One region of the Glutamicibacter sp. NPDC087831 genome, then DNA from elsewhere that is predicted to be linked to it. Evidence: riboswitches for the same ligand, from Rfam matches in the RefSeq annotation. Region 1 holds a riboswitch; the other holds the start of a gene.
The links. A riboswitch is a leader RNA that binds a small molecule or an ion and turns the genes downstream of it on or off. The one in region 1 is predicted to bind S-adenosylmethionine.
Positions count from the first base shown of each region.

Region 2: it holds a riboswitch for S-adenosylmethionine, as region 1 does, so the genes downstream of both, ACIOJF_RS16875 (O-acetylhomoserine aminocarboxypropyltransferase/cysteine synthase family protein) here and ACIOJF_RS10345 (OsmC family protein) in region 1, are expected to answer to the same signal.

Region 1 is NZ_JBIUVH010000002.1:829,702-834,809, forward strand. It holds gene ACIOJF_RS10330 (hypothetical protein) at 1-470, opposite strand, end outside; gene ACIOJF_RS10335 (SDR family oxidoreductase) at 708-1,478, shown strand; gene ACIOJF_RS10340 (L-idonate 5-dehydrogenase) at 1,468-2,523, shown strand; gene ACIOJF_RS10345 (OsmC family protein) at 2,600-3,151, opposite strand; SAM riboswitch class IV at 3,183-3,304, opposite strand; gene ACIOJF_RS10350 (DEAD/DEAH box helicase) at 3,445-5,108, shown strand, end outside.
Region 2 is NZ_JBIUVH010000006.1:142,917-148,024, forward strand. It holds gene ACIOJF_RS16865 (DUF1852 domain-containing protein) at 1-842, opposite strand, end outside; gene ACIOJF_RS16870 (LysR family transcriptional regulator) at 965-1,906, shown strand; SAM riboswitch class I at 2,139-2,229, shown strand; gene ACIOJF_RS16875 (O-acetylhomoserine aminocarboxypropyltransferase/cysteine synthase family protein) at 2,317-3,630, shown strand; gene ACIOJF_RS16880 (cystathionine gamma-synthase) at 3,627-4,847, shown strand; gene ACIOJF_RS16885 (GyrI-like domain-containing protein) at 4,919-5,108, shown strand, end outside.

The DNA of each region.
Region 1 (5,108 bases):
TTTGCCAACTGAATGCCGAGGAGCGTCAAACCATGGTGCGCACGGCGATCGTAAATGGCCATTCGTTTCGGTGCTGCGGCGACGATGACCGCTGAAGCTAGTGCGTCACCGGTGGTGAACCCGGGCAATGCTCCTAGAGCGCTTCGTGATTTCTCGGCGGCTTCCGGAACACTGAGCAGCTCGTCATTCGCGTACTTGAGTACGTTTTCAGTGGCCTCACGTACCTCTAGGTCCGGGGTGTTCATGAGCTTCTTTGCCCACTTGGTGTCGGCTCTGAGCCGTTTCCATAGAAGCAAAGAACCAATGTCAGCTTTCCCGAGGGAGCCGGTCTTGGCAAATCGTTCCGTCACCTCTTCAAGAACCTCGTCGTAGTGTTCTGAAGTGTCGCTCGTGTAGTCTTCGTGCGCTCGGGAAAGCTGAATCCAAAGAGGGATTTCGCTACCCTCAGTCAACGTCGTCGATGAGTCCATGATCCTATCCTGACATCAATATTTGAAGACGTGTAAGTCCCGATGTTCAGGGCATCCGAGATGTTCTGACGCTTGCTGAAACTGAAGCTCTTAAATCCTACTTTTAGCTGTCTTGGGCATCATAAGTCTGATATGTTTTAGGGAAGCGACGGGGCTGATTTTTCGGATTTAACAGCTGGTTCATACCGCTGATGAGTTCCCGTCGATGTACCATCGACACTTCATGCGAGGGAATTCATGAGCCAACTTTTTGACCTGTCCGGACGGCTGGCCCTGGTCACCGGATCCTCCCGCGGCATTGGCCGCGAACTTGCCCGTGCCCTGGCCGAAGCCGGAGCCACCATCATCCTGCACGGCCGCGATGCGCAACGCTTGGCCGAAACTGCCGCCGAATTCGGCACCCGCTATGGCGCCGAGAGGATCCACAGCGTCTGCTTCGATGTCACCGATGATGCCGCCGTGCGCGAGAACATCGCCGCCATTGAAAAGAACATCGGCCCCATCCGCATTTTGGTGAACAACGCGGGCATCCAACACCGCGTGCCCATGCTGGAACTGGAAGTCGCCGACTGGCAGCGCGTGATCGATACCAACCTCACCAGCGCCTTCCTGGTGGGCCGAGAAGTCGCACGTGGCATGGTGGAACGCGGCGAAGGCAAGATCATCAACATCTGCTCGGTGCAAACCGATCTGGCCCGTCCCACTATCTCCGCCTACACCGCAGCCAAGGGCGGACTGCGCAACCTCACCCGCGCCATGACCGCGGAATGGGCCTGTTCGGGACTGCAAATCAACGGCATCGCACCGGGCTACATCCACACCGAAATGACGCAGAATCTGGTGGATGACGAGAAATTCAACTCCTGGATTCTTGGCCGCACCCCGGCGGCCCGTTGGGGTACCGTCGAAGACCTGGCCGGACCAGCAGTCTGGTTGGCCTCGGACGGATCGAACTACGTGAACGGTCAGACCATTTTCATCGACGGAGGCATGAGCGTTGTCGTCTAATTCCCTCGCCACCAGCACGTTGGCCGTCGTGGCCCATGCAGCCGGTGATTTGCGTATTGAACAAATCGAGCTGGCAGCGCCGGGAGCAGATGAAGCACGCGTTGCCATCGCTTACGGCGGTATCTGCGGATCAGACTTGCATTACTGGAGCCACGGCGCCGCCGGGGAATCGATCCTCAAGGCTCCAATGGTTCTCGGGCATGAAATCGTCGGCACCATCATCCAGGCCGCCGCTGACGGCAGCGGGCCGGCAGCCGGAACCAAAGTCGCCGTGCACCCGGCAACACCAGGTGAGACGGGGGAACCCTACCCGGCCGACCGCCCGAATCTCTCCCCGGGGTGCACCTACCTGGGCTCGGCCGCCCGCTACCCGCACACCGAGGGCGCATTCGCCCGCGAAATGAACCTGCCATCACGCATGCTGCGTGAGCTGCCTGCTGGCTTAGCACTGCGCGATGCGGCACTGGCAGAACCGGCTGCGGTTGCTTGGCATGCGGTGTCGCGCGTCGGCGAAGTCGCCGGCAAGAAGGCGCTGGTTATTGGTGCTGGCCCGATCGGAGCTCTCGCTGTAGCAGTGCTTAAACGAGCCGGGGCCAGCGAAATTATCGCGGTAGACATGCACGCCAAGCCGCTGGAGATTGCCAAGCAGCTCGGTGCCACCTCCACCCTGCGCGCCGATGGCCAGGAAGCAATCGCCCAGGTGGGCGCGGACGTGGTCATCGAGGCCAGCGGCACCTACCGCGGATTGGCCTCCGCGGTGCGCGGTGCCGTGCGCGGCGGTCGAGTGGTCATGGTCGGGTTGCTGCCCTCAGGAGAACAACCCGCACTCATTTCGCTGGCTATTACCCGCGAGCTGGAACTGGTTGGTTCCTTCCGCTTCAACGACGAAATCGACCATGTGCTTGCTGCCCTGGCCGACGGTTCACTGCAGGTTTCCGAGGCGGTAACCCACGAGTTCCCGGTCGCCGATGCGCTTGAAGCCTTCGAAACGGCCAAGGATTCGGCTCGCTCCGGCAAAGTCCTGCTGAACTTCCTGGGGCAATAGTTGGCTTCAGCTAGAAGTGCACCGCGGCGGCCCCTGAAGTCGGGGGCCGCCGCGGTGCTTTTTAGTTCAGCGAACTCTAGTTGGTCTCTGCGATGCTTACCGCGGTTGTCACGGGCACCGGATTGGCGAAGAGGTCCAGCACCGGGCAGTGTGCATCCACTGCGCGGCGCAGTTCTTCATAGCGTTCAGCTGATTCCGGTCCGGCAATCCGGATGTCCAGATCCACCGACGAGAAGCCGGGGCGGATGGTCTGGTCGATGCCGAAGAGTCCGCGGACATCGAGGTGGCCATTGGCCTGGATCTTCACGTCGTCCACCTGGATGCCGAGGTTCTGCGCGTACAAGCGGTAGACCACAACCTGGCAGGAGATGAGCGCTCCGAGCGCGTATTCCACGGGGCTTGCGGCCAGGTCGCTGCCGCCCAGGGCAGCTGGCTCGTCGACCTGGAAGGTGTGCTTGCCGGAGACAATGTTGCTGGCTACCGAATCGAAGCCTTCGCCCTCGACGGTGAAAGTCAATTGGGCACTTTGCGGGGCAGCCGAAATTCGTTCGCCCCAGCCCTTGCCTGCTTCCTGCAGGCGCTGTGCGCGGTCTTCGGATACGGTTGGGGCAGATGCTGCATTAGTCATGGGGAATTGATCCCCTTTCTGGCGCAAGGGGCGCCATCGCTTACGCATCTTGGCGTTCAAGATGCGTCGAATCTTCACCTGGGGCACCCCGCACAATGACGCAGGAGGGTTGCCGTCCACTCAGCCAGGGCTCAAAGAGTGGAACTCGTGATTCAGTGATTAATTTCTATCGGTTGCAGGGCCCGCGGGTAAAGGGCAGAAGTAACTTTTCGTCACCGGGCATCTTGCTTTCCGGCTCGCTAAGATGGAATCTAGCTCTCGGGCGCCCACTGCACGAACAATGAACGGCGAGTATGGAATTCCAGCTGACACTTTCTGCGGCCCAGACCTTGGTGACCGAATCCGAATACAACCTGGGCCAATTCCTGTGTGATTCCGGAAAAGTGCAGATCGCCAACCGGGTAATGCGCCCGGGATCTACCCGCATCTCCGGTGTGGTGCTGCGCGAATCGGTGATGGCCCAATTGGAAATCACCGCGGGCAATATCAGCTTCACCAGCTTCTGCGGCAAGCATCCGGGGGTTCAGTCCTGTGAAGACGTCGCCGCCTTGCTCATTGAGGTCACCACCGAAGAAGACCAGGGCTTCTTCGTCTCCGACTCCGGGGTGGATCCCCACGCATGGAAACGCAATAGCAAGCCGCAGTGGGAACGCACCCTTGACCGTCTGCTTCCAGTCATTTCCGATGAGCCGCTGGTTGCCGAAGAACCGCTGGGATTGATCCTGAAAGTGGTCAGCGAACCGCGTTATGGCGGCGAGGACGCGCTGACCTTGCAGGCACGCCCGGCCCGCCAGGGCACCAAGAGCCCCTGGATCCAAACCGGGATCAGCTGGCGCAATGTCGCTTTTGATACGCGGTTCTCCAAGAAGCAGCGTCGTGCGGTCGTTGAACTGGACCGGTTGCGTGAACACGTTGAACAAGATACTTATCGCCATTCGTGGGATCCCAAGGAGTGGATCTCCTTGATGGATCTTCCAGGCCAGGACCTGCTGGATGCGTTCGAAGCCCTGCGTGAAGCTGGAGTGCAGATCGTCAACGGCGGTTCTACGGCCAAGGCCCCGGTGGAGTTCAGCGAGCAACCAGCCATGGCACACGTGGATGTGCGTCGCGGTGAACATGGCCTGAGCATGGAAGGGAAGCTGCGCGGGCCGAGCGAAGAGCACGTCTACCTCTTGCCCATAGGCACGCCGCCGACCTTGTTGGCTTACGCGTCCAGCCCCTTGCCGAAGGCCAGGGAAATCGGTTTGGCCCGGTTCGCTGAACCGGTCACGAAGGAACTGGCCACATTTATTGAATCCGGTGCGCAATCCATCCCGCAGGAAGGCGTTGAGCTTTTCGAGCGCCAGCACCTGGACCGATTGCGCCTGATGGCACCGTTGAAGAGCGAGGATGACAGCTACAGCATCCCTGTTCCAGCACGCCCCAGCCTCAAGCTGTCCCTGGAGAGCATCCGAACTCCGCTGACCGTGAGCTATTCCTGGGAGTACGCCTCCGCGGGCCCCCGCCAGTATGCCGTGGAAAAGGAAATTGCTGCTTCGGTGCAGGACAAGCTCGGCGCGCAGGCTTCCTTGGGGCAACTGACCTCTTCAGGAATCTTCCCGCCGAAGGAATTCAGCACCTCCGAATCCATCGATTTCTTGGTCTACGCATTGCCGCTCTTGGCAGAGCATCCCGATGTGGTCGTTGAAGAGCAGAACAGGCTGCCGAAGTACCGGATCAGCCACGCGCCGGCCGCTGTCAGTGTCGAAGCCGGCGAAAGCACGGGGGACTGGTTCGACTTGTCTGTGGAAGTGCTCCTGGACGAGACCAAGGTCCCGTTCCCACTGCTGCTGGAGGCCTTGACCAAGCAAGATGAGTATCTCGTCCTCGATGACCTTACGGTGATCCCGATTGATGGTGCAGATTTCACGCAGCTGCGCCAGCTGATATCAGAGGCCGGGGAGCTGGGCACGGTGCA
Region 2 (5,108 bases), on a different contig from region 1:
TCGGCGCCAAGGCTCGGGTGGTACACAGCCGGAGCCGCCGAATTGGCGTTGTAGATCTCCGGGCGGTAGATCTTCTGGAACGTCTCCATGGTGCTGATCAGGCTGATCAGCTGCAGGTTCGTGTAGTCGTTGAGCAGGTCGCCACGGAAGTAGAAAGCCAGCGGTGCGACAGCACCCTGCGGCATGAAGTAGCGCACGCTCAAGCCCATTTTTCCGAAGTACGCGTCGGTCAATGAATTTTCATCCTGCTGGTATTCCAAACCGAGCACTGGATGGCTGTTGCCGGCGCGGAAATAGGTTTTGGAAGTCGAGACGCTGATGCAGACCACCGGCAACTGGGCAAAACGCTCACGGTACGCCTGTGAGTTCAAGAAATGCTGGAAGAGCTGCCCATGGAGATCGCCAAAATCTTCCGGAAGCACCGGGGCTCCGCTGTCATTGCACGAAGCTGGAAGCACCACGCTGAAGTCGTAATCGCGGACATAAGAAGAAAAATTATTGCCGACCATGCCCTGGGACCGAGTACCCGTGAGTTTATCCACGATCGTGGTTTCAAGCACTTCTAAAAGTGGAAATTCCTGATCGGTATTATTGGCAGAAAAATGCACATTTGCGGAAATGATTTCCAATTCAAGACAATAGCGGTCGCCTTGGGGATTGTCCCAGTGAGCGAGGGAATTGAAACGGCGGTTGATCATTGTCAGGGCATTGCGAAGGTTCTCTTCGCGGCGCTCTCCACGCGCCAAGTTGGCGAAGTTTGTCGTGGTTCGAGAATTCGCAGAAGGGGAATAATTCTCGTCGAATCTTGTGGTGCTAATGCTGAAATTTAATGCGTCTGCCATGATGGCCAATCTGTATTTGGGAGGCCTGGGCAGGCCGAGGGGAAGTCGTTGCGTCAATCATGCAGGGTGATTCTTGATATCAGGTAACTCGATATAACTATGGATTCATATAGACTCTGGCTATGGTTCAGGGAACAAATGGCTTGACACTTCAGCAGCTGCGCTATTTCGTGGCGGTGGCCTCCGAGGGGTCCATCTCCGCCGCCGCCGACCTGATCTACGTCGCGCAGCCCAGCATGTCGGCGGCGATGAAGGAGCTTGAATCACGGGTGGGGCGCACCTTGCTGGTGCGCTCGGCCAGGGGAGTGACGCTCACCGCCGAGGGCGCAGAATTCCTTGGCTACGCCCGGCAGGTCCTGGAGCAAGTGGAGCTGCTGGAGCATCGCTACCTCGGCCGCCCCTCCGCCAGGCGGCTGCTGGGCGTCTCCACCCAGCACTACTCATTTTCTGTGGACGCGTTTGTCCGGATGGTCCAGGCCAGCGGCGCCGAGGAATACCAGTTTTCGCTCCGCGAGACGCGCACCGAAGAAATCATCGAGGACGTGCGCACGCTGCGCAGCGACATCGGGATCCTCTACCTCAACGACTTCAACCGGAAGGTCATTGACAAGCTGCTGCGCGAATCCCGGCTGGTCTTCCACCCGCTGTTCCTGGCCGATCCGCACATCTTCATCTCGCGCAGCAACCCGCTGGCCACCCGAAGCCAGGTCACGCTCGAAGACCTCGAAGACCTGCCGCGGCTGACCTTCGACCAGGGCGCGAATAATTCCTTCTACTTCGCCGAGGAGGTGCTCTCCACCCGCTCCAGCCAACGCGAAATCCAGGTCTCCGACCGCGCTACCATCTTCAACCTCATGATCGGCCTGGGCGGGTACACGATCTCCACCGGCATCATCAGCGACGAGCTGGATCCCTCCATCGTCGCCATCCCGCTGGCGATCGAGGAGCGCATCGAGATCGGCTGGATCGGCCACGCCGCCATTCCGCTCACCGACCAGGCCCAGCGCTATCTGCAAGAAGTCCGCACCGTGGTCGCCAGCTTCGGGGTCGAGGTGCTCGGCTGAGCCGCCCCAGGCGTAACTCTCGGTCATCGATCGCCGGCCCATCGTCACAAACTTCCGGCAGAACCCCTGCATCACGCTGATTCCGCTCAAAAGCTCGCGTCATAAAGTGGCACCGGCCACCGCGTCATCATGACAAGTTCACGACATATGAAGCTTGGCGGCCTTGTATGAAGCCGGCCGCCCGATAGCGCTTGCACCCCTCGCAGCCCATGGCCAACCATGGAAGAACAACAAACCATCAAGAGCGACTAAGAGATCTGGCTCGTTGACGTCGCAGCAACCATCGGGAAACCGAAAGGTGCTAATGCCAGGAACGATGGAGCAGTTCCGAACGCGTTTTCGCGCTGTGCTTCGTGCCTTTGCACGATGCCTAATCGGTGCACTCCCTCGCAGAAAAACGAGGAGGAGCCATGAGCCAGGAAACCGACGCGGTGCACGCAGGGTACCGCCCGAGCGGAGACTTCCGCCCGATGCTGCCGCCACTGCACAATTCCGCAGCCTACCAATTCGCATCGCATGCCGAAGCGGTCGAGAAGTTCGCGCTGCGCCAGGCCGGTTTCACCTACTCGCGCACCGGCAACCCCACCGTCTCGATCCTCGAGCAGCGAGTGGCCGCGCTGGAAGGCGGCGCCCAGGCGGTAGCCACCGCCACCGGCCAGTCCGCGGTCGCCCTGTCCCTGCTGGCCCTGACCCAGGGTCCCAAGCACATCGTGGCCTCCTCCTCGCTCTACGGCGGCACCGTGGATCTGCTCACCGACACCTTCGCGGACTTCGGCATCCGCATCAGCTTTGTCGACCAGGCCGATCCGTCCGCCTGGGCCGCTGCCATTGAGTCGGACACCCGGGCGTTCTTCCTGGAGTCCGTCTCCAACCCGCTGTGCACCGTGGCCGACCTGCCCGCCATCGCGGCGATCGCCCACGAGCACAACATCCCGGTGGTGGTCGACAACACCCTGGCCACCCCGCTGAATGTGCGGCCACTGGAAATCGGTGCCGACATCGTGGTGCACTCGGCCACCAAGGGCCTGGCCGGGCACGGCTCGGTGCTCGGCGGGGTGGTGGTGGACTCGGGCAAATTCGACTTCTCCGATGCCGCCCGCTGGCCGCAGATCGCCGCCCCGCGGGTGCGCCTGAACAACACCTCGCTGCTTGAGCGCCACGGACCGGCCGCCTACGCGATGCTGGTGCGCTCCAAGTTCCTGCACGACCTGGGCCCGACCCTCGCTCCGGCCAGCGCCCAGGGAATCCTGGCCGGAATCGAGACCCTGCCGGTGCGTGCCGGGCACGTGCAGCGCAGTGTCACCACGCTGATCGAAAAGCTCTCCGCTCATCCGGGCATCGCGGCCATCCACCACCCATCGCTGCCCACCCACCCGAGCCACGAGCTGGCCGCGAAGATCACCCCGAAGGGCACCGGCTGCGTGCTGGCCATCGAGCTGGCCCACCCGTCGCTGGTTTCCCCGGTGATCGACGGGCTGGCGCTGATTTCCCTGGCCGCGAATGTGGGGGACACCCGCACCATGGTCTCCCACCCGGCCACCATGACGCACTGCCGGCTCTCGGAGCAGCAGCTGGCCGCCGCGGGCCTGAACACCTCCACCCTGCGCCTGTCGGTGGGATTGGAAGACCCCGCCGACCTGCTCGCAGATATCACCCAATCGCTGGATCACGCACTGGCCGCAACCCAGGCCACCGCCGGCACCAAGGAAGCGAGTTTCGCATGAGCGGCTTCAACACCCTCGCCGTGCACGCCGGCCAGCACAAGGACCCGCACACCGGTGCGGTGATCCCGCCGATCTACCAGACCAGCACCTTCATCCAGGACGGCATCAACGTGCTGCGCGCCGGGCACGAGTACTCGCGCGGCTCCAACCCGACCCGCAACGGGTTCGAATCCCAGCTCACCGCGCTGGAAGGCGGCACCGCCGGCTTCTCCTTCGCTTCGGGAATCGCGGCCGAAGACGCGCTGCTGCGCGCAATACTGGCGCCAGGCGATCACATCGTGCTGGGTGCCGACGGCTACGGCGGCACCAACCGGCTGATCTCCAAGCTGCACGGCAAATGGGGGATCACCTCTTCGGCGGTGGACATCACCAACCTGGCTGCGGTGCGCGCCGCGATGCGCCCGAACACCGCGCTGCTCTGGGTGGAAACCCCGTCCAACCCGCTGCTGGGCATCGCCGACCTGGCCGGCTGGGCTGCCATCGCCCGCGAACACGGCGCCCTGCTGGTGGTGGACAATACCTTCGCTACCCCGTATCTGCAGCGCCCGCTGGATTTCGGCGCCCACGCGGTGGTCCATTCCACCACCAAGTACATCGGCGGGCACTCCGATGTGCTCGGCGGGGCCGTCATCGTGGCCGATCACCTGCACCGCGGGCAGAGCCTGGCCGAAGCCGTGGGCTACCAGCAGTTTGCCGGGGGCGCGGTCTCCGGTCCGCAGGATTCCTACCTGGCCGCCCGCGGGCTGAAGACCCTGGGCCTGCGCATGGAACGCCACGGGGCTACCGCCTCCACCCTGGCCCGCTGGCTCGATGACCAGCCCGAAGTCACCCGCGTCTACTACCCGGGGCTGGAACGCCACCCGGGCCACGAGCTGGCCAAGTCCCAGTCCGCGGCCGGCCGCGGCTTTGGCGGGATCCTCTCATTGCAGCTCTCGGATGAAGCCGCCGCCCGCGCCTTCGCCCAATCCATGGAGTACTTCCAGCTCTCGGTCTCCCTGGGCGGGGTGGAATCCCTGGTCTGCTATCCGCGCGAAATGACCCATGCTTCGCTGATCGGCACCCCGCTGGAAATCCCGGCCAATCTGGTCCGCCTCTCGGTGGGCATCGAGGAAGCCGACGACCTGATTGCCGATCTGGAACGCGGCCTGGCCGCGGCCCGCGCGGCGTCCAAACCGGTCGTCGCCCGGGTATGTGAAAAGACTCTGGAAAACGCCTGATCGCATCGAACCGCGATTATCGGGCGGCGTGCCCCTACCCTGAAGAATAGTAGTTGGGGAAGGGTGGAATCATGATCGGAATTCTCAATCGGCTCATCGAGCATATCGAGGCTCAGCTACGCGCCGAGATCAACCTCGCTGACTTGGTGCACGCCGAAGGTACGACCGAATACCATGTGCGACGGATGTTCTCCTCGCTGTCCGGCATGCCGGTCTCCGAGTACATCCGCCGGCGCCGCATGACCCAGGCCGCCGCGGATC